2 regions of the Streptomyces sp. NPDC050085 genome follow, and region 2 is predicted to be linked to the other one. Evidence: riboswitches for the same ligand, from Rfam matches in the RefSeq annotation. Region 2 holds a riboswitch; the other holds the start of a gene.
The links. Region 2 has a riboswitch for cobalamin ahead of ACIBUY_RS36540 (HoxN/HupN/NixA family nickel/cobalt transporter). Riboswitches for the same ligand answer to the same signal wherever they lie in the genome.
Positions count from the first base shown of each region.

Region 1: linked by a shared signal. The riboswitch ahead of metE (5-methyltetrahydropteroyltriglutamate--homocysteine S-methyltransferase) and the one ahead of ACIBUY_RS36540 (HoxN/HupN/NixA family nickel/cobalt transporter) in region 2 are both predicted to bind cobalamin.

Region 1 is NZ_JBITJZ010000007.1:4,012-19,708, forward strand. It holds gene ACIBUY_RS25330 (CbtA family protein) at 1-553, shown strand, start outside; gene ACIBUY_RS25335 (hypothetical protein) at 650-982, shown strand; gene metE (5-methyltetrahydropteroyltriglutamate--homocysteine S-methyltransferase) at 993-3,317, opposite strand; cobalamin riboswitch at 3,479-3,705, opposite strand; gene ACIBUY_RS25345 (NUDIX domain-containing protein) at 3,773-4,225, shown strand; gene ppk2 (polyphosphate kinase 2) at 4,272-5,054, opposite strand; gene ACIBUY_RS25355 (phosphoketolase family protein) at 5,117-7,525, shown strand; gene ACIBUY_RS25360 (arsenate reductase ArsC) at 7,574-7,981, opposite strand; gene arsB (ACR3 family arsenite efflux transporter) at 7,974-9,092, opposite strand; gene ACIBUY_RS25370 (ArsR/SmtB family transcription factor) at 9,089-9,490, opposite strand; gene ACIBUY_RS25375 (ArsI/CadI family heavy metal resistance metalloenzyme) at 9,571-10,035, shown strand; gene ACIBUY_RS25380 (DUF1003 domain-containing protein) at 10,464-10,877, opposite strand; gene ACIBUY_RS25385 (flavodoxin domain-containing protein) at 11,195-11,725, shown strand; gene ACIBUY_RS25390 (DUF2180 family protein) at 12,009-12,275, opposite strand; gene ACIBUY_RS25395 (GAF domain-containing protein) at 12,538-14,217, shown strand; gene ACIBUY_RS25400 (Acg family FMN-binding oxidoreductase) at 14,224-15,246, opposite strand; gene ACIBUY_RS25405 (response regulator transcription factor) at 15,428-15,697, opposite strand, start outside.
Region 2 is NZ_JBITJZ010000016.1:17,663-33,359, reverse strand. It holds gene ACIBUY_RS36565 (M13 family metallopeptidase) at 1-1,208, shown strand, start outside; gene ACIBUY_RS36560 (dienelactone hydrolase family protein) at 1,301-2,023, opposite strand; gene ACIBUY_RS36555 (DHA2 family efflux MFS transporter permease subunit) at 2,142-3,650, opposite strand; gene ACIBUY_RS36550 (hypothetical protein) at 3,848-4,846, opposite strand; gene ACIBUY_RS36545 (CaiB/BaiF CoA transferase family protein) at 5,454-6,644, opposite strand; gene ACIBUY_RS36540 (HoxN/HupN/NixA family nickel/cobalt transporter) at 6,708-7,823, opposite strand; cobalamin riboswitch at 7,854-8,068, opposite strand; gene ACIBUY_RS36535 (metalloregulator ArsR/SmtB family transcription factor) at 8,160-8,516, shown strand; gene ACIBUY_RS36530 (inorganic diphosphatase) at 8,509-9,012, opposite strand; gene ACIBUY_RS36525 (GNAT family N-acetyltransferase) at 9,086-9,577, opposite strand; gene rho (transcription termination factor Rho) at 9,620-10,804, opposite strand; gene ACIBUY_RS36515 (class I SAM-dependent methyltransferase) at 11,167-11,880, shown strand; gene ACIBUY_RS36510 (alpha/beta hydrolase) at 12,029-13,264, opposite strand; gene ACIBUY_RS36505 (phosphatidylglycerol lysyltransferase domain-containing protein) at 13,437-15,179, shown strand; gene ACIBUY_RS36500 (oxidoreductase) at 15,166-15,697, opposite strand, start outside.

The sequences.
Region 1 (15,697 bases), on a different contig from region 2:
CGTCCTCGTCTACGGGGTCGCCTTCGGCGGCATCGCAGCGCTCGCCTACTGCTTCGCGCTCGGGCGGGTGGGCCGCTTCGGCCCGCGCGCCACGGCGCTGCTGCTGTCCGGCTGCGCACTGCTCGCGGTCTACGTCGTCCCGTTCCTGAAGTACCCCGCGAACCCGCCGGCCGTCGGCAACCCCGACACCATCGGCAAGCGGACCACCCTGTACTTCCTGATGATGGTGCTCAGCGTTCTCCTCGCGGTCGTCTCGACGATCGCCGGAAAGCGCCTCGCGCCGCGCTTGGGCACCTGGTACGCCACCGTCGTGGCCGTCCTCGGCTTCGCCGTCGCCATCGGTCTGGCGTTCGCGTTCCTGCCCGTCGTCAACGAGGTGCCGGAGCACTTCCCGGCCGCGCTGCTGTGGCGCTTCCGGCTCTCCGCGCTCGCGATGCAGATCGCGATGTGGGGCGGATTCGGCCTGCTCTTCGGCGAGTTGGCCGAACGACTGCTGAACCCGAAGCCCGCGACGGCCGTGCCCGGACGGGCGCCGGTGCCCGCCGGGCGGTGACCTGAACCATCGCACACAGGAGGGCCCGCGGAACGATCCGAGGGCCCTCTCGCGTTTCTCCGGCACCACCGATGGGGCGACGAACCGAGGAGCCGCATGGGCAGACCACCCCAACCGCGCCACATCATGCTCGGCGGCCACGAAGCCGTCGCCCTGACCATCGACGAGTACGCCCAACTGATCGCGAGCCGACGGCAGATCGGCGGTCAGAGCGCCCGCGTCCGGGTCCTGGCCCACCAGGCGAAGCGCACCGAGCGCCTGGTGCGAGGCCTGGAGGAACTCGTCGAGGAGTGCGCTGCCGAGGCCTGCCGTGCCGCCGGCACACCGCAGCCGGGGCAGCCACGGTCGGACGACCGTCGGGACGACGACTGCCCGCGCTGCGCCGTCGCCGAACTGCTGCGCGGGTACAAGGACATGACGAGCGGCTGACCCGGATGGATCAGGACGTCGTGGTCCCCAGCTCCTCGCGGACCGTGCGTGCGGCCGCGACGAGGTTCTCCAGGGAGGCCCGGGTCTCGGGCCAGCCGCGGGTCTTCAGACCGCAGTCCGGGTTGACCCACAGCCGCTCGGCGGGAATGGCCTCAAGTCCCGTACGCAGCAAGGCGGATGCCTCCTCGGGGCTCGGGATGCGGGGGGAGTGGATGTCGTACACGCCGGGGCCCGCCTCGCGCGGGTAGCCGTGCTCGGCCAGCTCGCGCGCGACCTGCATGTGCGAGCGCGCCGCTTCGAGGCTGATGACGTCGGCGTCGAGGTCGTCGATGGCCCGGACGATGTCGCCGAACTCGGCGTAGCACATGTGGGTGTGGATCTGGGTGTCCGGGCGGACCCCCGCCGTGGACAGGCGGAACGCCTCGGTGGCCCAGGCGAGGTACGCGGCGTGGCCCGCGGCGCGCAGCGGCAGCGTCTCGCGCAGGGCGGGCTCGTCGACCTGGATGACCGAAGTCCCGTTCGCCTCCAGGTCGTTGACCTCGTCGCGCAGGGCGAGGGCGACCTGGCGGGCGGTGTCGCCGAGCGGCTGGTCGTCGCGGACGAAGGACCAGGCGAGCATGGTGACGGGCCCGGTCAGCATGCCCTTGACGGGCCGGTCGGAGAGCGACTGCGCGTACGTCGTCCAGCGCACCGTCATCGGCCCGGGGCGCGCGATGTCACCGGCCAGGACCGGCGGGCGGACGTAGCGGGTGCCGTACGACTGGACCCAGCCGTGCTGCGTGGCGAGGTAGCCGGTGAGCTGCTCGGCGAAGTACTGGACCATGTCGTTGCGTTCGGGTTCGCCGTGCACGAGGACGTCCAGGCCCGTCTTCTCCTGGAACGAGATGACGTCGCGGATCTCGTTCCTGATGCGTTCCTCGTAGCCCGCGGTGTCGATCCGCCCGGCGCGCAAGTCGGCGCGGGCGGTGCGCAGTTCGGTGGTCTGCGGGAAGGATCCGATGGTGGTGGTCGGCAGCAGCGGCAGGCCGAGGAGGGCGCGCTGGGCCGCGGCCCGCTCGGCGTAGGGCTGCGAGCGGCGGCTGTCGGAGTCGGTGACGGCCGCGGCGCGCGCCCGGACGGCCGGGTCGCGGGTGATCGGCGATGCGGTGCGCGAGGCGAGATCGGCCCTGTTGGCCGCGAGTTCCGCGGTGATGGCGTCCGTGCCCTGGGCCAGCCCCTTGGCGAGGATGGCGACCTCGGTGGTCTTCTGCCGGGCGAAGGCGAGCCAGCGCCGGATCTGCGGCTCGATGTCGCGCTCCGCCGCGGCGTCGAGCGGGACGTGGAGCAGCGAGCAGGAGGCGGCCACGTCGACGCGGTCGGCCAGGCCCAGCAGGGTGCCGAGTGTGCTGAGGGACTTCGCCAGGTCGTTGATCCAGATGTTGCGGCCGTTGACGACACCGGCGACCAGCCGCTTGCCGGGCAGGCCGCCGACCGCGGCGAGCGCGTCGAGGTTGGCGGCCGCGGCGTCGGTGAAGTCGAGGGCGAGGCCGTCGACCGGCGCCTTCGCGAGGACGGGCAGCGCGTCACCGAGCTGGTCGAAGTAGGAGGCGACGAGCAGCCTCGGACGGTCGGTGAGGGCGCCGAGGTCGCGGTACGTGCGGGCCGCCGCGCCCAGTTCGGCCGGGGTGCGGTCCTGGACGAGGGCGGGCTCGTCGAGCTGCACCCACGCGGCGCCGGCGGCGCGCAGGTCGGCGAGGACCTCGGCGTACACGGGCAGCAGCCGGTCGAGGAGCGTGAGCGGGTCGAAGTCCGCCGCGACGCCGGGCGCGGGCTTGGCCAGGAGCAGGTACGTGACCGGTCCGACGAGCACCGGGCGGGCGGCGAGCCCCAGGGCGAGGGCCTCCTCGAGCTCCGCGACCTGTTTGGTGGAGTCGGCGGCGAAGACCGTGTCCGGGCCCAACTCAGGCACCAGGTAGTGGTAGTTGGTGTCGAACCACTTGGTCATCTCCAGCGGTGCGACGTCCTGCGTGCCGCGGGCCATGGCGAAGAACCCGTCGAGGGCGTCCGCGTCGACGGCGGCGCGGTGGCGCTCGGGGATCGCGCCGACCATGACGGTGGTGTCGAGGACGTGGTCGTAGTACGAGAAGTCGCCGGTGGGGACTTCGCCGATGCCCGCGCCCGCGAGTTCCCGCCAGTTCGTGCGGCGCAGCCCGGCCGCGGTGGCACGGAGGGCGTCGGCGGTGACGCGGCCCTTCCAGTAGCCCTCGATCGCCTTCTTGAGCTCGCGGTTCGGTCCCTGGCGCGGGTAGCCGTGCACGGTGGCCCGTGCTGTTGCGGCTGCGGTGCTGGTGGTCACGGAGTTCTCCTTCGAGAGACGTATCCCTGGGATCCCGGGACCGACGCGGTCGAGAAGGAGTGACGGACCGGCGGCACGACCTCGCGCGGCAAGGCGCGGTGGTCCGCTCGGTAGGTACGCCGACCCGCCCTCGAGGTCACCGGAATCTCCGCGTACGCGTGGTGCGTACACGGGCAGTTGGCAGGTCTTCGGACTCGTGGGCGCGTCCCGTGCACAGACGGAACACCTACTGGCCGTCGCTTCCCAGGTCCCGTTCCTCGGGGCCCAGTGCGTATGACGGCGGTCGTTCCCACTCACCGCTGCGGGGCAGTCCCGGATTCCCACCGGGTTCCCTCTTGCGACGCATCCCGCCTGGCGGACGGGGCGAACCAGCTGCACGGGCCACCCTACGGGGCGTGGGTCGAGCGGTGCCAGGGGGTCCGGGATCCGGGCGGGTTGGCCTGCACAATGCGGGGATGGAGCACATGAATCACACCGATCACACCGATCACACGGATCACGCGGATCACGCGGATCACACCGTCATGAAGGTCGTCGCCGCCGCCGTGGTCGAGGACGGGAAGCTGCTCGTCGTCAGCAAGCGGGCGGCGCCGGACGTCTTCTACGTTCCGGGCGGCAAGCCCGAGCCGGGAGAGGAGCCGGAGGAGACCCTCGTACGGGAGTTGCACGAGGAGTTGGGCGTCGTACCGGGCACCCTCGAACCGCTCGCGGTGGTGGAGGAGACGGCAGCCCTGGAAGGCGTCCCGATGCACCTGACCGTCTTCTCCACGACGTTGACCGGCGAGCCGGTACCCGCGGCCGAACTGTCCGCCCTGCGCTGGACCGACGGACGTGACCCGGGCCTGCGACTCGCCCCCGCCGTCGAACGCCATCTGCTGCCGTTGCTGCGGGACAGGGGCGTGCTCTAGGCCACGGAGCGGGTCGGGACGCCCGGCGTGGGCAACGGCACGTACGTCAGACGAGGCCCGCCGCGTGATCGGGGACGTACGTCTGAAGGTCGCGCGGCGGCCGCCGGTAACCCGTGGCCGGCGGCCGCCGTGGCAGATCGATCGCGGGCGGTGCGACCTCCCGGTAGGGCACCGTCGACAGCAGGTGCGCGATCATGTTGAGGCGGGCGCTGCGCTTGTCGTCGCTCTCGACGAGGTACCAGGGCGCCTCCGCGATGTCGGTGTGCACGAGCATCTCGTCCTTCGCCCGCGAGTACGCCTCCCAGCGCGTGATCGACTCGACGTCCAGCGCCGACAACTTCCAACGCCGTGTGGGGTCTTCGAGACGGCGCCGGAACCGCTGCTCCTGCACCGCGTCACTCACCGAGAACCAGTACTTGCGCAACAGGACGCCGTCCTCGACGAGGAGTCGCTCGAACAGGGGGCACTGATGGAGGAAGCGTCGGTGCTCGGCAGGCGTACAGAATCCCATCACGTGCTCCACGCCCGCCCGGTTGTACCAACTGCGGTCGAAGAGGACTATTTCGCCTGCCGCGGGAAGCCGTTCCACGTACCGCTGGAAGTACCACTGCGTGCGCTCGCGCTCCGTGGGCGCGGGCAGCGCGACGATCCGTGCCACCCGGGGATTGAGATGCTCGGCGACCCGCTTGATCGTGCCGCCCTTGCCCGCTGCGTCGCGTCCCTCGAAGACGACGACCAGGCGGGCCGCCTCGGCACGCACCCACTCCTGGAGCTTCACCAGTTCGGTCTGCAACCGGTACAACTCCCGCTCGTACAGCGCCTTGTTCACGGCCCCACCCCGTATCCCCTAGCCCAACGCCCCATGCCTACAGCGACGTTACGGAGAATCCCATGACCAGGGCCAATCATCCGGACAACACGGCGCTCGACGTCGACGAACACGGCGCGCTCGACGCCGGCGAACACGAGGCGCTCGACGCGCACTGGCGGGCCGCGAACTACCTCGCGGTCGGCCAGATCTACCTCATGGGGAACCCGCTGCTCGCCCAGCCCCTGCGACCCGAGCACATCAAGCCGCGCCTGCTCGGCCACTGGGGCACCTCGCCCGGACTGAACCTGGTCCACACCCACCTCAACCGGGTGATCAAGGCCCGCGACCTGGAGGCCCTGTGCATCTGGGGACCCGGGCACGGCGGGCCGGCGGTCCTTGCCAACTCCTGGCTGGACGGGTCCTACGGCGAGACGTATCCGGACGTCGGCCGGGACGCGGCCGGCATGGAGCGCCTGTTCCGCCAGTTCTCCTTCCCCGGCGGCGTGCCCAGCCACGTCGCCCCGGAGACACCCGGCTCGATCCACGAGGGCGGCGAGCTGGGCTACTCCCTCGCCCACGCCTACGGAGCCGCCCTCGACAACCCGGACCTCCTCGTCGCCTGCGTCATCGGCGACGGCGAGGCGGAGACCGGACCGCTGGCCGCCTCCTGGCACTCCACCAAGTTCCTCGACCCGGTGCACGACGGCGCGGTCCTGCCGATCCTCCACCTCAACGGCTACAAGATCGCCAACCCGACGGTCCTGGCCCGCATCCCCGAGGACGAGCTCGACGACCTGCTGCGCGGCTACGGCCACGAGCCGATCCACGTGTCCGGACACGAACCCGGCCAGGTGCACCACGCGATGGCCGCCGCGATGGACCGGGCCCTCGACCGCATCGCCCACCTCCAGCGGGCCGCCCGCACCGAGGGCGCCACCGAACGCCCGCGCTGGCCCATGATCGTGCTGCGCACCCCCAAGGGCTGGACGGGCCCGCGCGAGGTCGACGGCCTGCCGGTCGAGGACACCTGGCGCTCCCACCAGGTCCCGCTCGCCGCCGTGCGCGAAAACCCCGAGCACCTGCGGCAGTTGGAGACGTGGCTGCGCTCCTACCGTCCCGAGGATCTCTTCGACGCGGAGGGCCGGCCGCTCCCGCACGTCCTCGCCTGCGTCCCCGACGGCACGCACCGCCTGGGCGCCAACCCGCACGCCAACGGTGGCCTCCTCGCCCGCGATCTGCCGCTCGCGCCCCTGGAGCGGTTCGCCGTCCCCGTCGACAAACCCGGCACGAGCCTGCACGAACCCACCCGCGTCCTCGGCGAGTTGGTCGCCCAGGTCATGGCCGACACCGCCGACCGTCGCGACTTCCGCCTGGTCGGACCCGACGAGACGGCCTCCAACCGCCTCCAGGCCGTCATCGACGTCACCGGAAAGGCCTGGCAGGCAGGCGTCCGTGACACCGACGAGCACCTCGCCCGCGACGGCCGGGTGATGGAGATCCTCTCCGAACACCTCTGTCAGGGCTGGCTGGAGGGGTACCTCCTCACCGGCCGCCACGGGCTGTTCTCCTGCTACGAGGCGTTCGTCCACATCGTCGACTCGATGGTCAACCAGCACATCAAGTGGCTCAAGACATCACGCGAGTTGGCGTGGCGGGCGCCCATCGCCTCCCTCAACTACCTCCTCACGTCCCACGTGTGGCGCCAGGACCACAACGGGTTCTCGCACCAGGACCCCGGCTTCGTCGACCACGTGATGAACAAGAGCCCCGACGTCGTCCGCGTCTACCTGCCGCCGGACGCCAACACCCTCCTCTGTGTCGCCGAACACGTCCTGCACAGCCGGGACTACGTCAATGTCGTCGTCGCCGGCAAACAGCCCTGCTTCGACTGGCTCTCGCTGGAGCAGGCACGGGCGCACTGCGCGCGGGGCGCGGGCATCTGGCCCTGGGCGGGCACGGACGACGGCAGCCGGGAGCCGGACGTGGTGCTGGCGTGCGCGGGCGACGTGCCGACCCTGGAAGTCCTGGCCGCGTCCCAGCTGCTCCGCCGCCACCTGCCGGATCTCGCGGTCCGCGTCGTGAACGTCGTCGACATCGCCCGTCTCGTGCCCCGCGAGGAACACCCGCACGGCATGGCGGACTTCGAGTACGACGCCCTGTTTACCCCGGACAAACCGGTGATCTTCGCCTACCACGGCTACCCGTGGCTCATCCACCGCCTGGCCTACCGGCGCACCGGCCACGCCCATCTCCACGTACGCGGCTACAAGGAATCCGGCACCACCACCACACCGTTCGACATGGTCGTCCGCAACGACCTCGACCGCTACCGCCTCGTCATGGACGTCATCGACCGCGTCCCCGGCCTTGCCGTACGCGCCGCGGCCGTCCGCCAGACCATGGCGGACACCCGCACCCGCCACCAGGCGTGGATCCGCGAGCACGGCACCGACCTGCCCGAGGTCGCCGACTGGGCGTGGACGGGCTGAGGGCGTCGCGTTGCGGCAGGCCGCGATCGGGGACCGCCACGGGAAGGGTCAGCGGGGCCGGAGTTCGGTGAGCAGTTCGCGGATGCGCCGCTCGATCTCGTCCCGGATCGGGCGGACGGCCTCGGCGCCCTGCCCCGCGGGGTCGTCGAGCTTCCAGTCGAGGTACCGCTTGCCGGGAAAGACGGGGCAGGTGTCGCCGCAGCCCATGGTGATCACCACGTCGGACGCCCGCACCGCTTCCACGGTCAGCACCTTCGGCGTCTCGGCGGACATGTCGATGCCCACCTCCGCCATGACCTGAACGGCGGCCGGGTTCACGGCATCGGCGGGCGCGGACCCCGCGGACCGCACCTCGACGCCGCCCTCGGAGAGGTGAGTGAGGAAGGCGGCGGCCATCTGCGAACGGCCCGCGTTGTGGACGCACACGAACAGGACGGACGGCTTGGATTCAGACACGGGCGGATCCTTCCGGGGAGACGGCCCGTCCGGCGGCAGGGGCGGAGGGAGGGAAGCAGCGGCGGGAGGCCAGGGCGACGTGGACCAGGCCGATCAGGACCGGCACCTCGATGAGCGGACCTACGACTCCCGCGAGGGCCTGTCCGGAGGCGGCGCCGAAGGTGGCGATGGCAACGGCGATGGCGAGTTCGAAGTTGTTGCCCGCCGCCGTGAACGCCAGCGTCGTCGCCTTCGGGTGGTCGAGTCCGACCGCACGGCCGACGGCCATGGACCCGGTCCACATCACGGCGAAGTACACCAGCAGCGGCAGCGCGATCCGTACGACGTCCAGCGGCTTCGAGGTGATGGCCTCGCCTTGGAGGGCGAACAGGACGACGACGGTGAACAGCAGCCCGTACAGGGCGAACGGGCCGATCCGTGGGATCAGCGTGGTCTCGTACCAGGTGCGTCCCTTGGCCCGCTCGCCCAGGCGGCGGGTGAGGAACCCGGCGAGCAGCGGGATGCCGAGGAAGAGCAGGACGGAGCGGGCGATCTCCCACACCGACACGTCGAGTGCGGTCTGTTCCAGGCCGAGCCAGCCCGGCAGCACGGTCAGGTAGAACCAGCCCAGCGCGGCGAACGCGACCACTTGGAAGGCGGAGTTGAGAGCGACGAGAACGGCGGCGGCTTCGCGATCGCCGCAGGCGAGGTCGTTCCAGATGATCACCATGGCGATGCAGCGGGCAAGCCCGACGATGATCAGGCCGGTGCGGAACTCGGGCAGGTCCGGCAGGAAGAGCCAGGCGAGGGCGAACATCAGGGCCGGGCCGACGATCCAGTTCAGGACCAGGGACGGGACGAGGAGGCGGCGGTCGCGGGTGACGGTGTCCAGACGGTCGTAGCGGACCTTCGCCAGGACCGGGTACATCATCACGAGCAGTCCGAGCGCGATCGGCAGCGAGACGCCGGTGACGGTGACCTTCGCGAGCGCGTTTCCCAGGCCGGGCACGAGACGGCCCAGACCCAGGCCGGCCGCCATCGCGAGCAGGATCCACACGGCGAGGAAGCGGTCCAGGAAGGACAGCCGTCGGGCCACCGGGTGCGCGGGCGCCGCGGTGGCTGAAGCGTTCACGAGGCGTTTCCGGCGGGCGCGGTCTGGGCGAGCGGCTGTCCGTCGGGCCGGGTGAGGACCGCGGCCAGGCGGTCGGTCATCTGCGGCAGCAGCCGGTAGTACACCCAGGTTCCGCGCCGCTCCGAGTCGATGAGCCCAGCCTGCTTCAGCAGCTTGAGGTGGTGGGAGATGGTCGGCTGCGACAGGTCGAAGGCCGGAGTCAGGTCACAGACGCACACCTCCCCGCCGGCGCGGGACGCGATCATCGACAGAAGTCGAAGCCGCACGGGGTCGCCCAGGGCCTTGAACACCTTCGCCAGATCGGCGGCCCGGTCCTCGTCCAGCGGGGTGGTCAGCAGCGCGGGGCAGCATCCTTCGGCACCGTCCTGGCCGAGCACCACAAGCTCTTGTTTCGACATGCTTCTATATTGACATCCTTCGATCCAAGGCGCAAGGTTGCATCGACAGACGTCAATACAAGTCGATCGGGGAGACCACCATGTCCCGTGCCCAGCTCGCGCTCAACGTCGCCGACCTCGAGGCGTCGGTCACCTTCTACTCCAAGCTGTTCGGCGTCGAACCCGCCAAGCGCCGCCCGGGCTACGCGAACTTCGCGATCGACACCCCTCCGCTCAAGCTCGTCCTCATCGAGGGAGAGCCGGGGCAGGACACGCGCCTGGACCACCTCGGCGTCGAGGTCGACTCCACCGACGAGGTGTCCGCCGCCACGACCCGGCTGAGGGACGCGGGTCTCGCAACGTTCGAGGAGAACGACACGTCCTGCTGCTACGCCCTCCAGGACAAGGTGTGGGTCCACGGCCCCGGCAAGGAGCCGTGGGAGGTCTACGTGGTCAAGGCCGACGCCGACCGGCTGGGCAAGGGCACCGCCCCGGAGGGCGACGGCTGCTGCGCCGGACAGGACGAGAGCGCGGAGGTGGCTGCGCCTGCGGGCTGCGCCTGCTAGGGCCTGTGCCGAAAGTGGCTTCGTCCGCCCGGAGGGCGGGCCGGGCGGCGTCTGGTGCGTGCTCTGGGGGTCCCCCCGGCCGAAGGCTGGGGGAGTGTCGGGGGCCGACCCTCGTACCGGATGTACTTGGGTCTGCGCCCGGTGCGGCGAAGGGGGCACCTCCCTCGCGTGGGGGCATGGTCAGTGACCCTGCGGCCGAGACCCCACGGCTGCGGCCGCCGCCCGCCGCTCTCGGCACCTACTTCCTCAACACCGTCAACATCGGCGTCCACCGCCGAACTCGCCCAGGCTCGCGAAGCCCGCGAGGCGTCCTTCGTCACGTGGCCCCCGCCGCAGGTCCATCCGGTCTCCTGAACCGAGGCGCCCCATGCGAAGCCAACGGGCGCGGCAAGGCGGACCAAGCCCTGGGCGAAGAGGTGTCCGGTGCGTCACGTCTGACCGGAGTCCTCCACCAGCCGACGGTGGAGTTCTGTCGTCATCGCGTGGATCGCCCGGGTCAGCTCCGTGTTCGTCTTGAGTTCCAGTTCCTGTTCGATGAAGTCGTGGTCGGCTTTTGCCTGTTGGAACTCCGCCTGCCGGTTTTGGCCGATCATGACGAAGGTCGACAGGAAGATCGCCTCCAGCGACACGACCAGGGTCAGTGTGGGCCACGGGGCGGACTCCACGAACAGCATCCAGAGCAGGAAGCCAATGGCGTGGAGGTAGACGAAGTTCATCGAGCCGGCGAACTTGGTGATCGCATCAGCGATGCGGAGCTGAGCATCGCTCGCCCGCCGGGACCGGTGCGCGGCCACGACGGGATGGTGTCGGTGCGAGACCGATTCGTCGTCGAGCATCTGCATGCGCCTGCTTCCTCGGAGGTCCGACGCTGAGTGCTGGAGGGTGCATGGTGCCATTCCCGCGGCTCCGGGACGAGGCTCGGGTCGCCGGAACGTGCTGATCACATAGCCGTCCGCGGCTCCGGACGTCGGCCGCTCCTCTTTTGGGGCCGGTTGGCCCCCCGAGCGGCCCTTCGGCCCGGAGTAGAAGTCGGGCCGGGGCCAGAGAGTGGAGAGGCCACCGCACTTGCAGGGGTGGTGCAGGGGAGGACGAGGTGGAAGAGGAACGTGAGGACGCCGAGGACGACTGGATCCACGAACTCCGGGGATGAGGGGCCGCCATGGCACCGCGAGCGCTCGTTGCGTACGGGACGAAGAACGGTTCGACTCAGGAGATAGCGGAAGCCATCGGTGATGCCCTGCGCGCTCACGGGATGGAAGCCGAGGTGCGCGCTGCGTCCGAGGTCAGGGGCGTGAGTCCGTACGACGTGGTGGTGCTGGGCGGAGCACTGTACAGGGGCCGTTGGCACAGTGACGCGGTCCGGTTCGTGCACCGGCACGGCGCCGCGCTGTCGAAGCGGACGGTGTGGTTGTTCAGCAGCGGGCCGCTCGACGCATCGGCCGGCGAGCGGGAGATCCTGCCGGTGCGGGGCGCACGGCGGGCGTTGGTGCGTCTGGACGCCAGGGAGCACGTGACCTTCGGCGGCCGGCTTGAAGCCGGGGCGCGAGGCCGTATGGCGCGGATGATCGTTCAGTCCGGGCGCGGCGGGGACTTCAGGGATTTCGCCCGCATCGCGGCCTGGGCCACGAAGATCGCGCACGCGGCTGCTGCGGAGGTACAGGTCCGACGACAGGGGCACGAAGCAGGATGACGTGGCGGAGCCTCACGTGGCAGACAGCACCGTTCGGCGAGAGCCCCTACCTGAGGTGGCCGGTCCGTGTCTGCCGTGAGCAAGCTCCTCAGCGGCCTCGGGGCGGAGCACCGTGACCAGTTGGAGGATCTCGCGTGCGAAGTGACCTTTCCGGCGCGGGCTCGCCTGTTCGACGAGGGGCAGCACGCCGACCGGTTCTGGATCCTCCGCTCCGGTGCCGGTTCGTCCTGCTCGACGCTCACGAAGTCGTGCGTGACGGCACTGGCAGGAGTACGAACGCCGGTCAGAGCTGGTGCTCCGCGTCGTGGCAGGTGAAGCAGGTGAGGCGGCGGGCCGATTGCTTGAGGGTGGACAGGCCCATGCCTTCGTGTCGGTGGATCTCCTGGGCGGTGACCTTGATGTGATCAGGGCAGAGTCCGGCGCCGCAGTTGCGGCAGGAGGCAGTGGCCGGGAGGAAGAAGTACGTACATGGGCGCCGCCAGGGCCCGCAAGGACTACGGACGCGGTGCGCGGGAAGTGCCTCGCGGTTCCGGTGAAAGGCGTCCGCCATGCTCCGGTGCGACGTCGCGGTGAATGCGGTACGGCCAGGGACCGGGGCAGCACTGCCTACGTTATCCCCGGCTCGGTGCCTTGCCCAGTGCTGTCAGGGCCCGCCCCCGGGCGTCAGCCGTTCCGGGCACAGGACGTAGGACGGGGATCGCTCTATGGTGGCGAAGCAGGGGTAGGGAGGGGGAGCGGGCGGACGAGCGCTGAACGGAGGGGCTGTGGGGAGGGACAGCACGCCGGAAGGCGGGGCGGTGCCCGGGCTGCGGATGGACGAGCTCCTGGAGGAACTCCAGGGGCGTATCGCCCACATGCGTGGTACGCGCGACCGGGTGCACACGCTGCTCGAAGCTGTCCTCGCGGTCGGCCGGGGGCTTGAACTGCCGCAGGTGTTGCGCCGGATCGTCCAGGCGGCCGTGACCTTGGTCGACGCCGAGTACGGTGCGCTGGGCGTGATCGGCGGGGTGCAGACGCTGTCAGCGTTCATCACGGTCGGGATCGACGACGAACTGCAGGACCGGATAGGCGAGTTCCCCATCGGACGCGGGGTGCTCGGGGAGTTGATACGCCATCCGGAGCCACTGCGTCTGGCGGAGATCTCCGATCACCCGGCGTCCTACGGCTTTCCCGCGCACCATCCGCCGATGCACTCGTTCCTCGGCGTCCCCATCCGCGTGCGCGACGAGGTCTTCGGAGTGCTGTACCTCACCGAGAAGCGCGGTGCGAAGGAGTTCGACGCGGAAGACGAGTCCGTGCTGTCCACACTCGCGGTGGCGGCAGGCGTCGGCATCGAGAACGCCCGCTTGTACGAGCAGGCCCGCAGGCGCGAGGAGTGGCTGGCGGCCAGCGGTGAAGTGACGAACCGACTGCTGCTCGGGGTGCCTCGGGGTGAGGTGTTGAGGCTGATTGTCGAACGTGCTCGGCAGATCGTGTCAGCGGATCTGGGCGTGGTGGCGGTTTCGGCGGTGGACGGAGACCGGCTGCGCGTGGCCTGCGCCGTGGGGCAGGACGCCGAGGCTCACGAGGGTCTGGATCTGTCCGGTCAGGAGGGACTCGTGGGGGCAGCCGTTACTGAGGGCGCTCCGGTGTTCAGCGACGACATCGCACACGATCCACGAGGCGGCGGTTCACCCCGGAAGTGGGTCGGGCTCGGTCCTGCGGTCGCGGTCCCGATGGGAGCGCAAGGGGCGGTCCGCGGCGTACTGCTGTTCGCCAGGCGGGCCGGGCGGTCGGAGTTCCTGGCGACGGAGGCCGAACCGCTGCTGGGCTTCGCCGGCCAAGCGGCGCTGGCCATGGAACTGGTGGACCGGCGCCGGGATGCCGAGCAGGTCGCGCTGCTGGAGGACAGGGACCGTATTGCTCGCGATCTCCATGACCTGGCGATCCAGCGGCTGTTCGCGACGGGCATGGCGTTGCAGAGCGCCGAGCGGCTGGCCAAGGAGCCGAGGGTGGCCGAGCGGCTGGGGCACGCGGTGGACGAACTCGACGACACCATCAAGATCATTCGGTCGGCGATCTTCGGGTTGCGCTCTCGTGACCACACGATCGGTGGTTCCGGGCTGCGTATGCGGGTGGCCAAGGCGGTGGAGGAGGCGGGCGCGGCCCTCGGATTCTCGCCGGCCCTGCGCGTGGAAGGGCTGGTGGACACCGAGGTGCCTCAAGAGGCGGCGGATCACGCGATCGCCGTGCTGGGCGAGGCGCTGAGCAACGTCGTACGGCATGCGCGGGCAACAGGTGTGGAGGTGCATGTGGTGGCCGAACAAGGGGAGTTGAGCCTGACGGTGATCGATGACGGCCGGGGGATTCCCGCCGGGGCGCGGCACAGTGGGCTGGCGAACATGGAGGAACGCGCCCGGCAGCTCGGCGGGGTCTTCTCGGCGGAGCGGCCTGCCGCGGGAGGTACGCGACTGAGCTGGCGGGTGCCGCTGCGACGCGGAAGCCGGTCCTGACGGTCGTCACGCCGGGCGGGTCGGCGAACCGGGTTCCCCGTCGGAGTCCAGCAGTTGGCGTGCCGTGCGCCGCGGTGTGGAGGGCCCCTCGGGGCCGTAGCCGAGTCGTACGAGCATCTGCACGTGGTCCAGCGGCGCGCCTGCCGCATGGAGCCGTGCCCGCAGATCGGGCCACTCCATGGCCTGGTGCAGCAGGGACGTGCTCAGCCCCCGCGCGGTCGCGACGAGGAGGACGTGCTGGAGGGCCTGGCCGCTGCGCAGCCAGTCGATCCGCCGGTCGTGGCTGGAGCGCAGAACCCCGATGGTGGGGGTGCGTTCGAAGGGCTGCGAGGGAAGCCGTTCGAGGTGGTGTTCTGCGCTGAAGTCGCGCATGGGCAGGAACTCGAAGCCGTCCTGCGGGCCGTACGCGGAGGGCGGGATGCCGGTGTCCGCACTGCCGTGGTCCTCATCGGCCGGCCGCACGGCACGACGGCTCTCGGCCCCGCGCCGCGGGTCGCGATGGTTGCGGCGCTCCGCCTCCGTCGTGAGGCGCAGGAGACGGCTGATCTCGCTCTGATCCGGCAGGGTGAGCGTGGCGCCCTCGGTGTGGGCGGCTTCGGCGAGTTCACGGAGCACGGAGCGTGGAGCGTGGCGTTCGGAGAACGGGAACCGGCTGCTGTGCCGACGCCAGATCGCGTCGTACAGGCCTTCGTCGTGAAGGGTGCCGTGCCCGCCGTTCCGGGTGATGCGCACCGCCGCGAGAACTCCGGGATTTCCGGGTTCGGGCAGCAGTCGTGGCACCGGGGTCCAGCCGAAGTGGTCCACCGCGACACGCAGGTTGAACAGGGCGGAGCCCGCCGCGAGGTGCAGGGCGCGTCCGTGCGGGTCCTCCTGGGGCAGGCTCTGTTCGGGTGCCGCGTGTATCTCCACGGTCATGGACGCGGGGGCGAAGCGGAAGCGCCAGGGCTGCGTGTTGTGCATCGACGGTGCGGCGATGGCGGCCGAGAGCAGTTTCTCCAGCGTCGCCGCGTTCATGGATGTCGAGAGCATGGGGATCGCCTCCTCGTGGACCGGGCGGACGGCCGAGGGGCCACCTGCGCCGGTTTCGCCGGGCATCCCGTGGAATGCGGAACGGGTCAAGCCTGCGCCCGTCAACCCCACTGGGCGAAGGGGCCGTTGGCCCCGCGCGAGGGGCCGACCGGGCATGTCGAGGTCGCCCGCACCCTCATGGTCATGGCTGAGCGGGCGGGTCGAGGTGGGCGGCGATCACGGCGGCCTGGACGCGCCGGTGCACGCCGAGCTTGGCGAAGATGCGGGAGATGTGGTTCTTGACGGTCTTCTCCGACAGATAGAGGCGTTTGCCGATCTCGCGATTGGTGAACCCCTCGCCGATCAGCTTCAGGATGCTGTTCTCGCGCTCCGACAGGGACCGCAGGAGCGGTGACGCGGTGGCGTCGTCGTCGGTCGGTGCGCGCAGGCTGTTCATCAGGCGGGCCGTGGT
Region 2 (15,697 bases):
CGCTCGCCGAGTCCTGCGTGCGCCAGCCCTCGTACCTCTCGCACCTGTCCACGGTGCTCGCCGAGACGCCGATCGAGCAGTGGCGCGACTGGCTGCTCGCGCGCGTGCTGCGCTCCAGCGCCCCGTACCTGTCCTCGCCGTTCGTGCGCGTCAACTTCGAGTTCTACGGGCGTACGCTCAACGGCACCCCGGAGCTGCGCGCCCGCTGGAAGCGCGGCGTCGCCTTCGTCGAGGGCGCCATCGGCGAGGCCGTCGGCAAGGAGTACGTGGCCCGCCACTTCCCGCCGGCGTCCAAGGCGCTCATGGACGAGCTCGTCGGCAACCTCCTCGAGGCGTACCGGCAGTCCATCGGCGCCCTCGACTGGATGACGGACGAGACGAAGGAGCGGGCGTACGAGAAGCTCGCCACGTTCCGGCCGAAGATCGGCTACCCGGACTCGTTCCGCGACTACTCGGCCCTGTCCGTCGTCCCTGACGACCTGCTCGCCAACGCCTACGCGGCCGACGCCTTCGAGCACGACCGGCAGCTGGCCAAGATCGGCGCCCCGGTCGACCGCGACGAGTGGTTCATGCTGCCGCAGACCGTGAACGCGTACTACAACCCGGGCACGAACGAGATCTGCTTCCCGGCCGGCATCCTGCAGAAGCCGTTCTTCGCGCCGGACGCGGACGCCGCCGAGAACTACGGCGGGATCGGTGCCGTCATCGGCCACGAGATCGGCCACGGCTTCGACGACCAGGGCGCGCAGTACGACGGTCAGGGCAACCTGAACGACTGGTGGACCGCCGACGACAAGGCGGCCTTCGAGGCCAAGTCGAAGGCGCTCGTCAAGCAGTACGACGGCTTCTCGCCGCGCAACCTGCCGGGCGAGTTCGTCAACGGGTCGCTGACCGTCGGCGAGAACATCGGTGACCTCGGCGGCCTGACCATCGGCCACACCGCCTACCTCATCGCGCTCGGCGGCGCCCCCGCGCCCACCGAGGGTGAACTCACCGGCTCCCAGCGGCTGTTCATGAACTGGGCGTACTGCTGGCGCACCAAGCGGCGCAAGGAGCAGGAGCAGCAGTACCTGACGATCGACCCGCACTCGCCGCCGGAGTTCCGGGCCAACATCGTGCGGAACCTGGACGAGTTCCACGACGCGTTCGGCACGAAGGCGGGCGACGGGCTGTGGATCGAGCCGGGGGAGCGCGTGCGGATCTGGTGACGTGGCGTGGCCCGGGGCCGGATCGTTGACGACGGTCGGCCCCGGGCCTGGCTCTTCAAACTCCCCCGGACTCCGTCCGGGGGGCCAAGGAGCTAGATCTCAAGCTCTCGCTTCAGGAAGTCCACCGTCGCCGACCACGCCTTCGCCGACGAGTCCGCGTCGTACACCTCGGGCCTGCCGTCGTTGAAGAACGCGTGGTCCGCCGGGTACATGCGGAAGTCCGCGTCGATCCCGGACTGTTCCTTGATGGCGCGGCGCAGGCCGTCGAGCGTGGGCACCGGCACCGTTTCGTCGCGCTCCCCGTAGTGCCCGAGGACCTGCGCCCTGAGCCCCGAGAAGTCGGGGACCTCGCCCTGGATGACGCCGTAGAACGGGACGGCCGCGCTCACCCGCGGGTCCTTCGCCGCGAGGTAGAGGACGAATCCGCCGCCCATGCAGAAGCCGACCGTGCCGACGGTGTCCGAGGTGACCTCGGGCAGGGACAGCAGGTGGTCGACGGCGCCGGACAGCAGGTCCACGCCGACGTCCACCGGCAGTTCCTGCATCATGCGGAACGCCTCGGTGGAGTCGTGCGCCACGTTGCCGCCGTACAGGTCGGGGGCGAACGCCACGAAGCCCTCCGCGGCGAGCCGGTCGGTCACGTCGGCCATGTGGTCGGTGAGGCCCCACCACTCCTGGATGACGATGACGCCGGGACCACGGCCCGCGGGCGGCAGTGCCAGATAGCCGTGGGCCTGCGTGCCGTTGCTCTCGAACGTCACGTTCTGGTGGGCCGGGCGGCCGGTGGACCTCGGCGTGCTGGGGGTGTCCGACACGAGATGCCTCCTGTGATCAATGGTTGCGCCTCCCACCATGTCACTGCTCCGGTCGCGGCATGCGAAGGGGCCGCCGTCTCCCTGCAGACGGCGGCCCCTCACCCGGTTGCGGCGGCTGTCACATGTGGACGACCGGTGCCGCAGCGGGGTCCTGCTGCCCGGCCCCGCGCCGGTACAGCAGGAGGGTGAGGACCGCGCCGGCGGCGAAGAAGCCCGCCGACCACCAGAACGCGGTCGTGTAGCTCTCGATCGTGGCCTGCGCCTGGGTCAGCTTGTCCGCGGGGTTGCGGCCCGCCAGATAGCTGGTGACGGCGCTCGCGGCGAGCGTGCTCAGCAGGGCCGTGCCGATCGAACCGCCCACCTGCTGCATGGTGTTGACCGTCGCGGAGGCCACTCCCGCGTCCTCGGCCGCGATCCCGCTGGTGGCGAGCGACATGGCGGGCGGCATCACGGCACCCAGGCCGGCGCCGATCACCAGGAGCTGCGGCAGTACGTCCGTGCTGAAGCCGGAGTCGAGGCCGATGCCCGTCAGCCACGCCATGCCGACCGCGGCGAGTGCGAACCCGGCGGGGATCACGAGCTTGGGGCCGAACCGCGGCACCAGCATCGTCGTCGACACCTGGGCCATGATCATCAGCGTGGCCATCATCGGCAGGAACGCGACGCCGGTCTTCGTCGGGCTGAAGCCGAGGTTCAGCTGCAGGTAGTACGTGAGGAAGAGGAACACGCCGAACATGCCCGCGCCGGTGATGAGGACGGCGATGAACGAGGCCGCCCGGTCCCGGTCGAGCAGGACGCGCATCGGCAGCAGCGGGTGCGCGGCCCGGTTCTGCCACCAGGTGAAGGCGCTCAGCAGGACCGTGCCCGCGGCGAGGAAGCCCCAGGTCAGCGGGGAACTCCAGTCGTGCGTCTCGGCGTTGGAGAAGCCGTAGACGAGGGCGAAGAGGCCGGCCGAGACGAGCACGGTGCCGGGCAGGTCCAGCTTGGCTCCCGCGGCGTCGCGGTGGTTGCCCAGGAGCATCCAGCCGCCCGCGAAGGCGACGATCGCGAAGACGACGTTCACGAAGAGCGTCCAGCGCCAGTCGAGCGCGTCGGTCAGGACGCCGCCGAGCAGCAGTCCGACGGCGCCGCCCGCACCGGCGATCGCGCCGTACACGCTGAACGCCTTGGCGCGCTCCTTGGCGTCCGTGAACGTGGTGTTGAGCAGGGACAGTGCGGCCGGGGCGAGCAGTGCGCCGAAGACACCCTGCAGGGCGCGGGCCGTCACCAGCATGCCGAAGCTGGTGGACGCGCCGCCGAGGACGGACGCGCCGGCGAAGCCCGCGACGCCGATCAGGAAGGCGGGCTTGCGGCCGAAGAGGTCGGCGATCCGGCCGCCGAGCAGCAGGAGCGAGGCAAAGGCGAGTGCGTACGCCGTCACGATCCACTGCCGGTTGCCGTCGGTGAAGCCGAGGTCCTGCTGGGCGGAGGGGAGCGCGATGTTCACGATGGTCGCGTCCAGGACGACCATCAGCTGCGCGATGCCGATGATGCCGAGGATCCACCAGCGCTTGCGCGAGACGTCGTGCGCGTCCTGTCCGGGCGGGGCCGAGGTGCCGGTGTCCTCGGTCAGCGAGGTCTGAGACATGGGAGCCACTCCAGGGAAGTGTGAGCCGAAGCTGACAAGCAAGTGAACGAAACCGTTTCGTTCAGAACCTCGCCGAGCGTAAGCCCTCGACTAGCGAAACGGCAACGTTTCGCTAGTGGCGTGACGCAGGTAACAGCCCCGGAACGCGCCGATGCCCGGCCCTCCCGAGGGGAGGACCGGGCATCGCAGGTGCTGGGTCAGCCGCTGTTGCGGGCCTTCTGCAGCGCCGAGATGGCCGAGGTGATGGCCTGCTGCAGCTCCTCGAGGCGCTGCAGCATGTCGTCCTCGACGATGTCGTCGATCTCCTCGACGTCGTCGAAGGTCAGCTCCTCGAAGGCCTTCGTCGCCTTCTGCAGGCTGCTGTAGAACTTCGCGCGCCGCTCCTGGACCCGCAGCTCGGGATCCGCCTCGACGGCCTCGGCGACGAGCGTGCGCACGGTGTCGTACGCCTCGCGGGCCCACTCGCCCGCCTGCTCGGCCTCCTCTTCGCTGTCCAGCTCGTCGATCAGGGACAGGTGCCGCTCGGCCTCCTGGCGCAGCTGCCGCGGCGCCTCGATCTTCTGGCCCGCGGGCGTCTTGACCTGCCCCTCCTCGGCGATCTTCCGTACGTACTCGAGGCGGTCGCCGGTCTTGGCCTCCTCCGCGACGGCCTTCTTCAGGTCGTCGGCGCGCACGATGTCGCGGGCCAGGCCCGAGCGCAGCACCGGGTCCTCCCCGAGCCGGTCCATGAGCGCCTTGCGGGCGGCCTCCGCGGTGCCCGGGTCGGCGAGGATCGCGGCCCGCAGCGCCGTCGGGTTCTCGGCGACCTCCAGGGCCTTGGTGGGCCGGATGCCCTCGGCCTCGGCCGCCTCGGTGATTGCCTGGCCGCGTACGGACGTCGCGCTGTTGCGCGAGACGTAGTACGACAACCAGACGTCGGCGTCGGGGAGTTCGACCTCGGCGCCCGGCGCGAGGGCCTCGAACTGCGGCACGAGGCCGTCGTCCGCCGCCCTGTCCCACGCCTTGTAGAAGCGCATGACGCGGTCGGCCGAGCAGCCCGCGAGGGCGGCGAACCTGCGCGCCGAGACCTTCTCGGTCCCCTCGGCGCTCTGGCCGCCGGGGCGCACGCTGCGGGCCACCTTCAGGGCGAAGGCCCAGCCGCCGGTGCGGGCGTAGACGCCGAAGTCGTGGGCGTCGCGCGCGACGGCCTCGGGCACCTCGCCGGAGGCGCCGTCCTCGCCGTCCTCGCCGTCCTCGCTGTCTGCGCCGGCCGTGTCGTTCTCGACCTCGACCTCGACGTGCGCAGCGACGGCCTCGTCGGCCGCGTCGCCCCCTGGCTGCCAGAAATTCTCCGAGGCGCTGTCCGTCGCCCCGGCGGCCTCCCCGTCCGTGCCGGGCCGGCGTGCATCCGGGACGTCCGTCGTGGGCGCGGGCTCCACGAGGGACGGATCCCCGGCGCTCTCGCCGGACGGGACGGCTGCCTCGGACGAGTCGATGGCTACGGTCACGTAGGTACTCCTGGGTGATCGGACGCGAGAAGGTTGACGCGATACTTTATCGCTCCGATTGGGGTGTTTTGCGCGCGAGTTGCCCGGCGGGGCGTGACCCCGTTGCCGGGCCCGCCGTTCGCGGCTCCCCCTCCAGCGACCGGCGTGCCCGGGCCTCGACCGTGCGCCGCGGCGGGAGAGCGAGGGCACGGGAGGCTCTGCGCAGCAGCATCTCAGTGAGGACCGTCGGCGGGAGCGGGCCGAGTGACCCTTGTGGTGGGCCGAACGGCCCCGGCTGCGCGCTACCCGCGTGCGCCCCCCTGGGGCGACTCGCGCCTCAGACGGCGCCCGCCGCGCGCAGCTCCCGGATCGTCCTGGCGTCGTAGCCGAACTCCGTCAGGACCGCCTCCGTGTGCTCGCCCACCGCGGGGACCGGGTCCATGCGCGGCTCGACCCCGCCGAGGTCCGCCGGGGGCACGAGCGCACGGACAGGGCCGCCGGGCGTGGCGACGTCGCGCCAGCGGTCGCGGCCGGTGAGCACCGGGTGGTCGAGGAAGTCGCCGACCGTGTTGAGCCGGGCGTACGCGACCCCGGCGTGCTCCAGGAGGTCGACCGCGCGCTGCGCGTCCAGCTCGGCGAAACGTGCCGCGACGATCGCGTCGAGCTCGGCGCGGCGGGCGACGCGGGCCGAGTTCCGGTGGAAGCGCGGGTCGTCGGCGAGGCTCGCGTCGCCGAGGAACTCCGCGCAGAACGAGGCCCATTCGCGCTCGTTCTGGATCGCCAGCAGGACCGTCCTCCCGTCCGCCGCGTCATAGGGCCCGTACGGGGCGATCGTCGCGTGCGCGGCGCCGACGCGCTGCGGCTGCCCGCCCGAGTACGCGGTGTAGTACGCGGGATAGCCCATCCACTCCGCGAGCGCCTCGAACAGCGACACCTCCACCGCGCGGGCCGTGCCCGTGGCCCGCCGCTCGTACAGGGCGGTGAGGATGCCCGAGAACGCGTACATCCCGGCCGCGATGTCGGCGATCGCGATGCCCACCTTGGCCGGGGCGTCCGGGGTGCCCGTCACGGACACGACGCCCGTCTCGCACTGCACGAGCAGGTCGTACGCCTTGCGGTGGGCCCACGGCCCGTCGGCGCCGTAGCCCGAGATGTCGCACACGATCAGGGCCGGATGCCGCTCGGCCAACTCCCGTGCGGACAGGCCGAGTCGGGCCGCCGCGCCGGGCGCCAGATTCTGTACGAAGACGTCGGCCCCGGCGAGCAGCCGCTCGAGGACGTCGCGGCCGCCGGGCGTCTTGACGTCGAGCGTGACCGAGTCCTTCGAGCGGTTCAGCCACACGAAGTGACTGGACTGGCCGTGCACCGTCTCGTCGTAGCGGCGGGCGAAGTCCCCGTCGCCGGGCCGCTCCACCTTGATCACGCGTGCGCCCAGGTCGGCGAGCTGACGCGTGGCGAACGGCGCCGCCACCGCCTGCTCCAGACTGACGACGGTGACGCCCTCAAGGGGCAGGCGGGCGGCGCTCATTGAGGATCCTCCGGGCTCGTGCGGTGTCGCCGTGCACCGTATGCGAAGGCCCCGGCGGGCGGGTCAGCCGCCCTCGGCAAGCCGAGCGGACCAGCGCTGCTCGACCTTGGCGAGGCGCCAGTAGGCGATGGCCGCACCCCACACGACGACGAACAGGCCGACGATCACGTAGCCGACGTTGTCCAGGTTCAGTCCGGCGATCCAGCTCGTCACCGTGTCGGACAGGTCGAGCTTCTCGTGCAGGACGCCGACGAGTTCGATCGTGCCGATGAAGAAGGCCACCGCGATCGACAGGCCGGTGATGGTGAGGTTGTAGAACACCTTGCGCACCGGGTTCGAGAACGCCCACTGGTACGCGAAGTTCATGAACGTGCCGTCGAGCGTGTCGAACAGGCTCATGCCCGCGGCGAACAGCAGCGGCAGGCACACGATCGCGTACCACGGCAGCCCCGCCGCGGCGCCGGAGCCCGCCATCACCATCAGCGTCACCTCGGTCGCGGTGTCGAAGCCGAGGCCGAAGAGGAAACCGAGCGGGTACATCTGCCCGGGCCGGGTGATCGACTTGGTGAAGCGGCCGAGGACGCGGTTCATGAACCCCCGGGAATCCAGGTGGTGTTCGAGCTCGGTCTCGTCGTACGAGCCCGCGCGCATCGCCCTGAACACCTTCAGGATGCCCATCAGTGCCACGAGGTTGAGCGCGGCGATGAGGTACAGGAACGAGCCGGAGACCGTCGTGCCGACGACGCCCAGCACCTGGTGGGTGCGCGAATCGTCGTTCATCAGTGTGCCGGCGAGGGCGGCGCCGCCCGCGACGAGTGCCGCCATGGCGACGACCACGCTGGAGTGGCCGAGCGCGAACCAGAAGCCCACCGACACCGGGCGTTTGCCGTCCGCCATGAGCTTGCGGGTCGTGTTGTCGATCGCCGCGATGTGGTCGGCGTCGAAGGCGTGCCGCATGCCCAGGGTGTACGCGGTGATGCCGAGGCCGAGTCCGAAGGCCTTGTTGCCGACCTCGTAGTGCCCGGGGACGACCAGCAGGAACAGCACCCCGAACGCGACGACGTGCAGGGCGAGGATCACCGCCAGGAGCCCCGCGGTGCGCACGGTGTCCTCGCGGCGCCAGCGGAAGGCAGGGGTCGAACTCGTCGTCCGCGCAGGGGAGTTCGCGGGCAGGGTCATGCGTCGATCACGCTCCAGCACCTCGTGGATCACTTCGTGAGATGCCGTGGCCGGTCTCCTGGCTTACGGGCGTGCGCCGCCGCTCCTGCCTTCCCAGCGGCCCTGCGGCCACCAGTGGCGTGCTGGTGCGGTGCGCTCCGGACCTGGGGGTCCGGAACCCGATCACAGTGGCGAGGGCCGCTCCGGACTTGGCCCCTGAGGGGCCGTCACCGGTCTTCCCGAACACCACGGCCCGCCCACCCTAGGGTCGCCGGCCTTCGGCTGCATAGCTGCACACCTGTGCAGGTATGCAAGATCACACCGGGGTGCGCCCGCGGGCTTGAGAGAATTCCGGCCATGCATCGCGTACCGGCCGAGCGCGCCGACCACCCCACCATCGACGGCCACCGCGTCTGCGACGCCGTCGCGGCGATCGGGGACGTCGAGGAGGTGCGGGCGTGGGCGGAGCGGTTCTCCCTGCTGGCCGATCCCCGGCGGCTTGCCCTGCTCCTCGCGCTGCGGCGCGTGGGACCGCTGGCCGTGTCCGACCTGGCGGTGGCCTCCGGCATGAACGGGGCTGCCGTGTCCCAGGCACTGCGCCTGTTGCGGGCCGCGGGGATCGTCGCGGGGGAGAAGGCGGGTCGGGTCGTGCGGTACCGGGTGGTCGACGGTGTGGTGGGCGAGCTCGTCGACCGGGTCGGCAAGGTCAGCTGAGCCGGCGTTTGCGCGCCCGCCTGATCTCCTCGTACGCCTTGTCCCGGCCCTCCCAGTGGGAGCCGTCCACGGACTTGCCGGGCTCCAGGTCCTTGTAGACCTCGAAGAAGTGCGTGATCTCCAGGCGGTCGAACTCGGGGATGTCCTCGATGTCCTGGGTGGAGGCGTGGCGCGGGTCGTGGGCGGGGACGCAGAGGATCTTCTCGTCCGGGCCCTTCTCGTCGCTCATCACGAACATGCCGATGGCCCGGCACTCGATGGTGCAGCCGGGGAACGTGGCGTCACCGGTGAGCACGAGCGCGTCCAGCGGGTCGCCGTCGCCGCCGAGCGTGCCCTCGATGTAGCCGTAGTCCGCCGGGTACTGGGTCGAGGTGAACAGCATCCGGTCCAGGCGGATCCGGCCGAGTTCGTGATCCATCTCGTACTTGTTCCGGGAGCCCTGCGGGATCTCCACGATCACGTCGAACGCTTCGTCGCGCGCCTCGCTGCCGCCCAATGTGGCCTCCTTGCCCCATTGCCCGCATTCCGACGACCCGAGTGTGCGCCGTACGGGGCGAGGGCGGAACCCCTCAGACCGCGGGGAGGACGGGGAATACGAGTTCGGGCCGGTCCCAGGCGACGGCCGGCGGACGCGCGGGCACCGTTCCGGTGCGCACCGCGCCCACGCTGCGGTAGAAGCCCTCGGCGGGCGGGTGGGCGACGACGCGGACCTCGGCGAGCCCCGCGGCGCGCGCCTCGCCCCGCATGTGCGCGACGAGCAGGCGCCCGATGCCGAGGCCCTGCGCGTCGTTCGCGACGAACATCAGGTCCAGCTCCGGCGGCGCGAGGAGCAGGGAGTAGAAGCCGAGGACCCGGTCGTCGGCGTCGTCGGCCGCGACGAAGACCCGGTGCGCCTCGATGTAGTCGGGGCCCACGCGATAGCTGGCGACCATCGCCGCGTACGGGCCCTCGTAGGCGCGGGAGCCGCGCACGAGCCGGGTCAGACGCCTGGCGTCGCGCGCGGTCGCCCGGCGTACGGTGACGGCCGGGTCACCCCCGGGGCGCGTAATGCTCGCTGTCATGTCTTGAGTATTACGCATCCGGGGGTCGGGCGCGGCGGCGGGTCAGCCCGTGGGCACCGTCGAGTGGACCTGGCGCAGGAACGCGGCGTTGTCCGGGGTGCGGCGCAGCTTGTCGAGCAGGGCCTCGTACGAGGACTGCCCGTCGCGGCCCTGCAGGGCCCGGCGCAGTCCGCGTACGGCGGTCAACTCGGGGGCGGACACCAGGAGTTCCTCGCGGCGGGTACCGGAGGGGGTGAGGTCGACGGCCGGGTAGACGCGGCGGTCGGACAGCGTGCGGTCCAGGCGCAGCTCCATGTTGCCGGTGCTCTTGAGCTCCTCGAAGAAGTAGTCGTCGGCGCGCGAACCGGTGTCGACCAGGGCGGTGGCGAGGATCGTCAGGGATCCGGCCTCCTCCGTGTTGCGGGCCGCGCCGAACAGGCGCTTGGGGCCGAGCAGTGCGGCCGCGTCGACACCGCCCGACAGGGTGCGGCCCCCCGAGGAGGCGGCGTTGTTGTGGGCCCGGCACAGCCGGGTCAGCGAGTCGAGCAGGATCACCACGTCGCGGCCCTGCTCGACAAGGCGCTTGGCGCGCTCCACCGCGAGTTCGGCGAGCGCGATGTGCGCCTTGGCCGGACGGTCGAACGTCGAGGAGTACACCTCGCCGCGCACGGACCGGCGCATGTCGGTGACCTCCTCGGGGCGCTCGTCGAGGAGCACCACCATGAGGTGAGTCTCGGGGTGGTTCGTGGCGACGGCCGCCGCGAGCTGCTGCAGGAGCACGGTCTTGCCGGTCTTGGGCGGCGCGACGACGAGGCCGCGCTGACCCTTGCCGACCGGGGTGAACAGATCGACGATCCGGCCCGCGAGCCCGCTCGCCGGGCTCTCCAGGCGCAGCCGCTCGGCGGGGTGCAGGGGAGTGAGGTCGGCGAAGCGCGGGCGGGTGCGGGCCGCGGCGGCAGGGGCGCCGCCGACGGTCTCGACGTGCGTCAGGGTGTGCGCCTTCGCGCACAGCCCGTCGACGAAGTCGCCCTTGCGCAGGCCGAGTTGGCGGATGAGAGCGGCGGGGACCTGGACGTCACGGGGTGTCGCCTGCAGATCGCCCGCACGCAGGTGGCCCTGCCCGTTCGCGCCGATGTCGAGGACGCCGGCGGCTCGGACGGGAGCCTTGGAAGGTGCGGATACGGATACGGATGCGGGTGCGGAAGCCTCGACCGGAGCGGGAGGCTTCTCCAGGGTGGAGCTGGTCATGGTGATCACGGTCCTTTCGCGGACGCTGTTCGTACGCGGGCAGGGAAGGAAGGGGGAATGGCTCCGGCGACTGCGTCGGGGGCGGTGGACCGCGCCCCGGGGAAGGCGGGCGAAGAGGCCCGCGGCCGGGAGGGAACCTGGCAGTGCAGGGGCGGGCGAGAACCCGCCGAGAACCTGTTGACCAGGGATGACGCACGCTGCGGCACTGACCGGGAAGGGTGAGCGCTCAGGCGCTGAAGAGAGTGGATCGGCACCGGCGCCTCAGAAGGGGCGTACACACGTGCCACGTAGAAGGTAGCACCCGGCCCCCGGTGCGTGGCAAGAGCGGACTTCGGCGGGCGGCCGTCCTATGCTGATCCGCCATGTTCACACCCCAGGGGCCCACCCTCCGCGAGCTGGCCGTTCAGGCGATGTCGTCGGTCGAGCGGGGCTACGACCTGCTCGCCCCGAAATTCGACCACACCCCGTTCCGCACCCCCGATCTCGTCCTCGACCCGGTCGCGCGGGCGCTGCGCGGGCTCGGCCCGTACGAGGACGGGCTCGACCTGTGCTGCGGAACCGGCGCGGGGCTCGGCGTGCTGCGCGAGGTGTGCGCGGGCCGCGTCGTGGGCGTCGACTTCAGCGCGGGCATGCTGGAGGTCGCGCGGGGCGGCGACCCGGCGGCGTCGTACGTGCGCGCCGACGCCCTCGCGCTGCCCTTCGGGCCGGTCTTCGACCTGGTGGTGAGCTTCGGCGCGTTCGGCCACTTCGTGCCCGGCGAGTACCCGGCGCTCTTCGGTCAGGTGCGCCAAGTGCTGCGCCCGGGCGGGCAGTTCGCGTTCCCGCTGCCCGCGCCCGCGCGCCCCGGATCGCGCGGCTACTGGGCGATGCTCGGCTTCGACTCCGTCATGCGCGTACGCAACGCGGTGTGGCGGCCGCCGTTCGTCATGTACTACCGGCCGTTCAAACTCGCCGACGTGCGAAGGGAGTTGGACGCCGCGGGATTCGACGTCGCGCTCCACGCGCTGCCGGAGCTGGGCGAACGGCCCGACGGCACCCCGCGGTGCAGACTCGTCGTCGCCACCCGTCGCGGCTAGGGCCTGTATCGAAAGTGGCGTCTGCCTCGCGACGCCCGGCACGAGCCCCCACCCTCGAACCGGCTTCGCACGGCTCGGGCGGGAGCTACCCCCGAGACGCCTGCCCGGCCCGCCCTCCGGGCGGACGACGCCACTTTCGACACACGCCCTAGCGGCGGCCCCTGACGACGGGCCGTACCCCGGGCGATGACGCCTGCGCGGTGCGCTTCGGCTTCGGGGCCGGTGTCGTGTCCTGGGGGAACGTCAGCTGCCTGCCCATCCATTCCATCGCGGGACCGATCTCCCGCAGCCACGTCGTGAAGTGGTGGCTGCCGCGCGGCAGGATGATCCGCGCCGACGTCATCGGCGCCCGAACGGCCTTGAGGAACCGCACCGTCGGCCCGTAGTCCCGCTCGCCCTCGCGGCTGCTCGCCGCGAGGACCGACACCTGCGGCACCGGCAGGTGCTTCAGGCGCCACACCAGGTCGTGGCCCTCCTCGCGCCGCTTCGCGGCCGGTCCGCTGCCGAACAGGCTGCCGGTGGTGAGGTCGTCCTGGATCCGGTAGTCGCCCGACAGAGAGGCCGCCGACGTGTACACCTTCGGGTCGCGCAGGGCGAGTTGGAGCGCGCAGGTGCCGCCCGACGAATAGCCGAGCGCACCCCATGCGCTCGGATCGTGCCCCACCCGGTACGCCGACCTGATCGCCTCCGGCAGGTCCTTGCTGAAGAACGTCTCCGCCTTCGGCCCGCCGGGCACGTCCACGCACTCGGTGTCGCGCGGCGGCGCGATCGTCGGCCGCACCATGACGACCACGGTCGGCTGGAGTCGGCCCGTGCGCTCCAACTGGTCGGCGGTCTGCGGGACATGGAGGAACTGCGCGAGGTTCATGATGCCGCCCGGATAGCCGCTGATCGCCACGATCACGGGGAACCGCTGACGGCGGAACTGCGGCTGGAAGTACTGCGGCGGCAGATACACGAACGCCGGGTCGATGGCCCGCGTGCGCCGCCCGATGATGCGCACCGACTCCACCCGGCCGGCCTTCGCGGGCGGCCCCACCGGCAGCCCCTTGACCCGGTCGAGGCCCTGCGGCCCCGCGGGCTCCACGAGTCCGCCCTGCGTGGCGTACACGCCCGTGCCCCCGAGGTTCGCGATCCGCGCGGGCGCCGTGGAGACGTTGCCGAGCAACTCGTCCCAGGTCCCGTAGAACTCGAAGTCCGCGTTGACCGCGACCGCGCACGCCGTCAGGATCGCCAGCTGGGTCACGCCGATCGCGCCCAGCCTGCCGAGCACGGCCACCGGCCCTCGCCGGGCCAGCCGCGGCCACACCCACACCGTCAGACCCACGCACACCAGCGCGGCCAGCACCGTCGTGTACTCGAGCGACCGACTCGTCAGGCCCATCTGCGCTCCCTCTCTCCCTGGCTCCCACCGGCGACAACCCACCGCCCCGCAGGGCAGCTTCCACCCGCCAAGAGGGCGTGGCAGGGAGGCGGGTTTGCCGCCGCGTGCGTTCTTACCCTTCTCCTCACCTGCTCTTACTCCACCCGCCGACCGCCCCCCTACGCTCACCGCCGTGACACCTCGACCCGCCGCCGTGGCCGGCCACATCTGCCTGCTCATCGGACTCCTGGACATCGCCTCGACCGTCCTCCCGCACGTCCACGAGAGCCGTGTGGAACTGCTGGCGCCGTACGTTCCGGGGCTCGCCGACAACGTGGCGCGCGCCGCCGCGCTCGCCGCGGGTCTGCTGCTCGTCCTGCTCGCGCGCGGGCTGCGGCGCGGCAAACGGCGCGCCTGGGAGGCGGCCGTCGGGCTGCTCGCCGTGAGCGCGCTCGTGCAGGGACTGCGCCACCACGCGTTCGTGGCGGCCGCGGTCTCCGCCCTGCTGTGCGCCGGACTCGTCGTGCTGCGCGGCGAGTTCCACGCCCTGAGCGACCCGCGCGGCAGGCTGCGCGCGCTCGGCAACCTGGTGGTGCTCGGCGTCGCCAGCGTCGGGCTCGGCCTGCTCGTCGTGGGCGTGCGCGCCGACCACGAGGCCGGACGCGGCATCTCCTTCTTCGACCGGCTGCAGCAGGTGGCGTACGGACTGGTCGGCATGCAGGGCCCGTTGACGTACGACAGTGACCGCGTCGCCGACCTCGTCCACCTGTCGCTGTTCGTGCTCGGCATGGTCACCGCGTCGACGACCGCGTACCTGGCCCTGCGGCCCGTGCGCCTGGCACCGGCGGGCGGCGAGGCGCGGCTGCGGTCGCTGATCGACCGGGAGGGGCGGCGCGACTCGCTCGGCTACTTCGCGCTGCGCGGCGACAAGGCCGTCCTGTTCTCCCCGACCGGCAAGGCCGCCATCGCCTACCGCGTCGTCAGCGGGGTCGCCCTCGCGGGCGGCGACCCGATCGGCGACCCCGAGGCCTGGCCGGGCGCCATCAAGGAGTTCCTCGACCAGTGCGCGCGGCACGCCTGGACACCGGCCGTCATGGGCTGCAGTGAACTCGGCGGGCAGGTGTGGATCCGTGAAGGGGGCCTGAAAGCACTGGAGTTGGGCGACGAGGCGATCGTCGACTGCGGCACCTTCAGCCTCGCGGGGCGCACCATGCGCAACGTGCGCCAGATGGTCCACCGTATCGAACGCAGCGGCTATACCTGCCGGGTGCAGCGCGTGGGCGAGCTGTCCGACGACGAGAAGAAGCAGCTGAGGGAGGCAGCGGCGGCCTGGCGGGGGAGCGCCACCGAGCGCGGGTTCTCCATGGCGCTCGGCCGGTTCGGCGACCCGGACGACGGCGCCTGCGTGGTCGTCACCGCCCACCAGGAGGGCGCCGACGGTTCCACGCGGGTCCGTGCGCTGCTGCACTTCGTGCCGTGGGGCGACGACGGGCTCTCCCTGGACCTGATGCGCCGCGACCGCACCGCCGAACCGGGCCTGAACGAACTGCTCATCGTGGCCGCCCTGCGCGCCGCACCCGGTCTGGGGATCGCCCGCGTCTCCCTCAACTTCGCCGTGTTCCGGGCCGCGTTGGCGCGCGGCGAGCGCCTCGGCGCCGGACCGGTCCTGCGGGTGTGGCGGGCGCTGCTCGTGTTCCTGTCGCGCTGGTTCCAGATCGAGTCGCTGTATCGCTTCAACGCCAAGTTCCGGCCCGTGTGGCAGCCGCGCTTCGTCGTCTATCCGACCGCCCGTGACCTGCCGCGCATCAGCTGGGCGTGCCTGCAGGCCGAGGCGTTCGTGGTCCTGCCGCACCCCGCCGAGCGGCTGCGGCAGTGGGCGCGGGCCCGCCGGGGCACGACCCCGGCGGGCCGGCCGGTGAAGGTCACCGGCCCGTGAGCGTGCCCAGCTCGGGGAAGGCCCCCCGGGTCAGCTCCTGCGACACCTCCCACAGGCGCCGGCCCGCCTCCGCGTCCACGGCTCCCGGCGCCGGCTCCACCCGCGTCGGCGCACCGCGCATCTCGCCCCTGCCGTCGGGACCGATGAACTCCCCGCCGTCCAGGCCGGGTTGGGTCGCCGCGTACAGCTGCGGCAGCGCCCCGGCATCGGCGGACTGGGCCAGTGACCTGAACAGGTAGCCGAAGAGCAGGCGCGGCACGGCGACCGTCCCGTTCGTCTGCAGGCCCGTCGCGCTGTATCCGGGGTGCGCCAGCAGGCTGCGTACGGGAGCGCCCGCGGCGGTGAGGCGCCGGTGCAGCTCGAGGCCGAACACCGCGTTCGCCAGCTTCGAGCGCCGGTAGAACTCCATCGGCGCGTAGCCGCGTTCACCGGTCAGGTCGTCGAAGTCGAGCCGCGCCTTGCGGTGTTCCAGCGAACTCACCGTCACCACCCGCGGATCCGGCGCCTGCGCGAGCGCG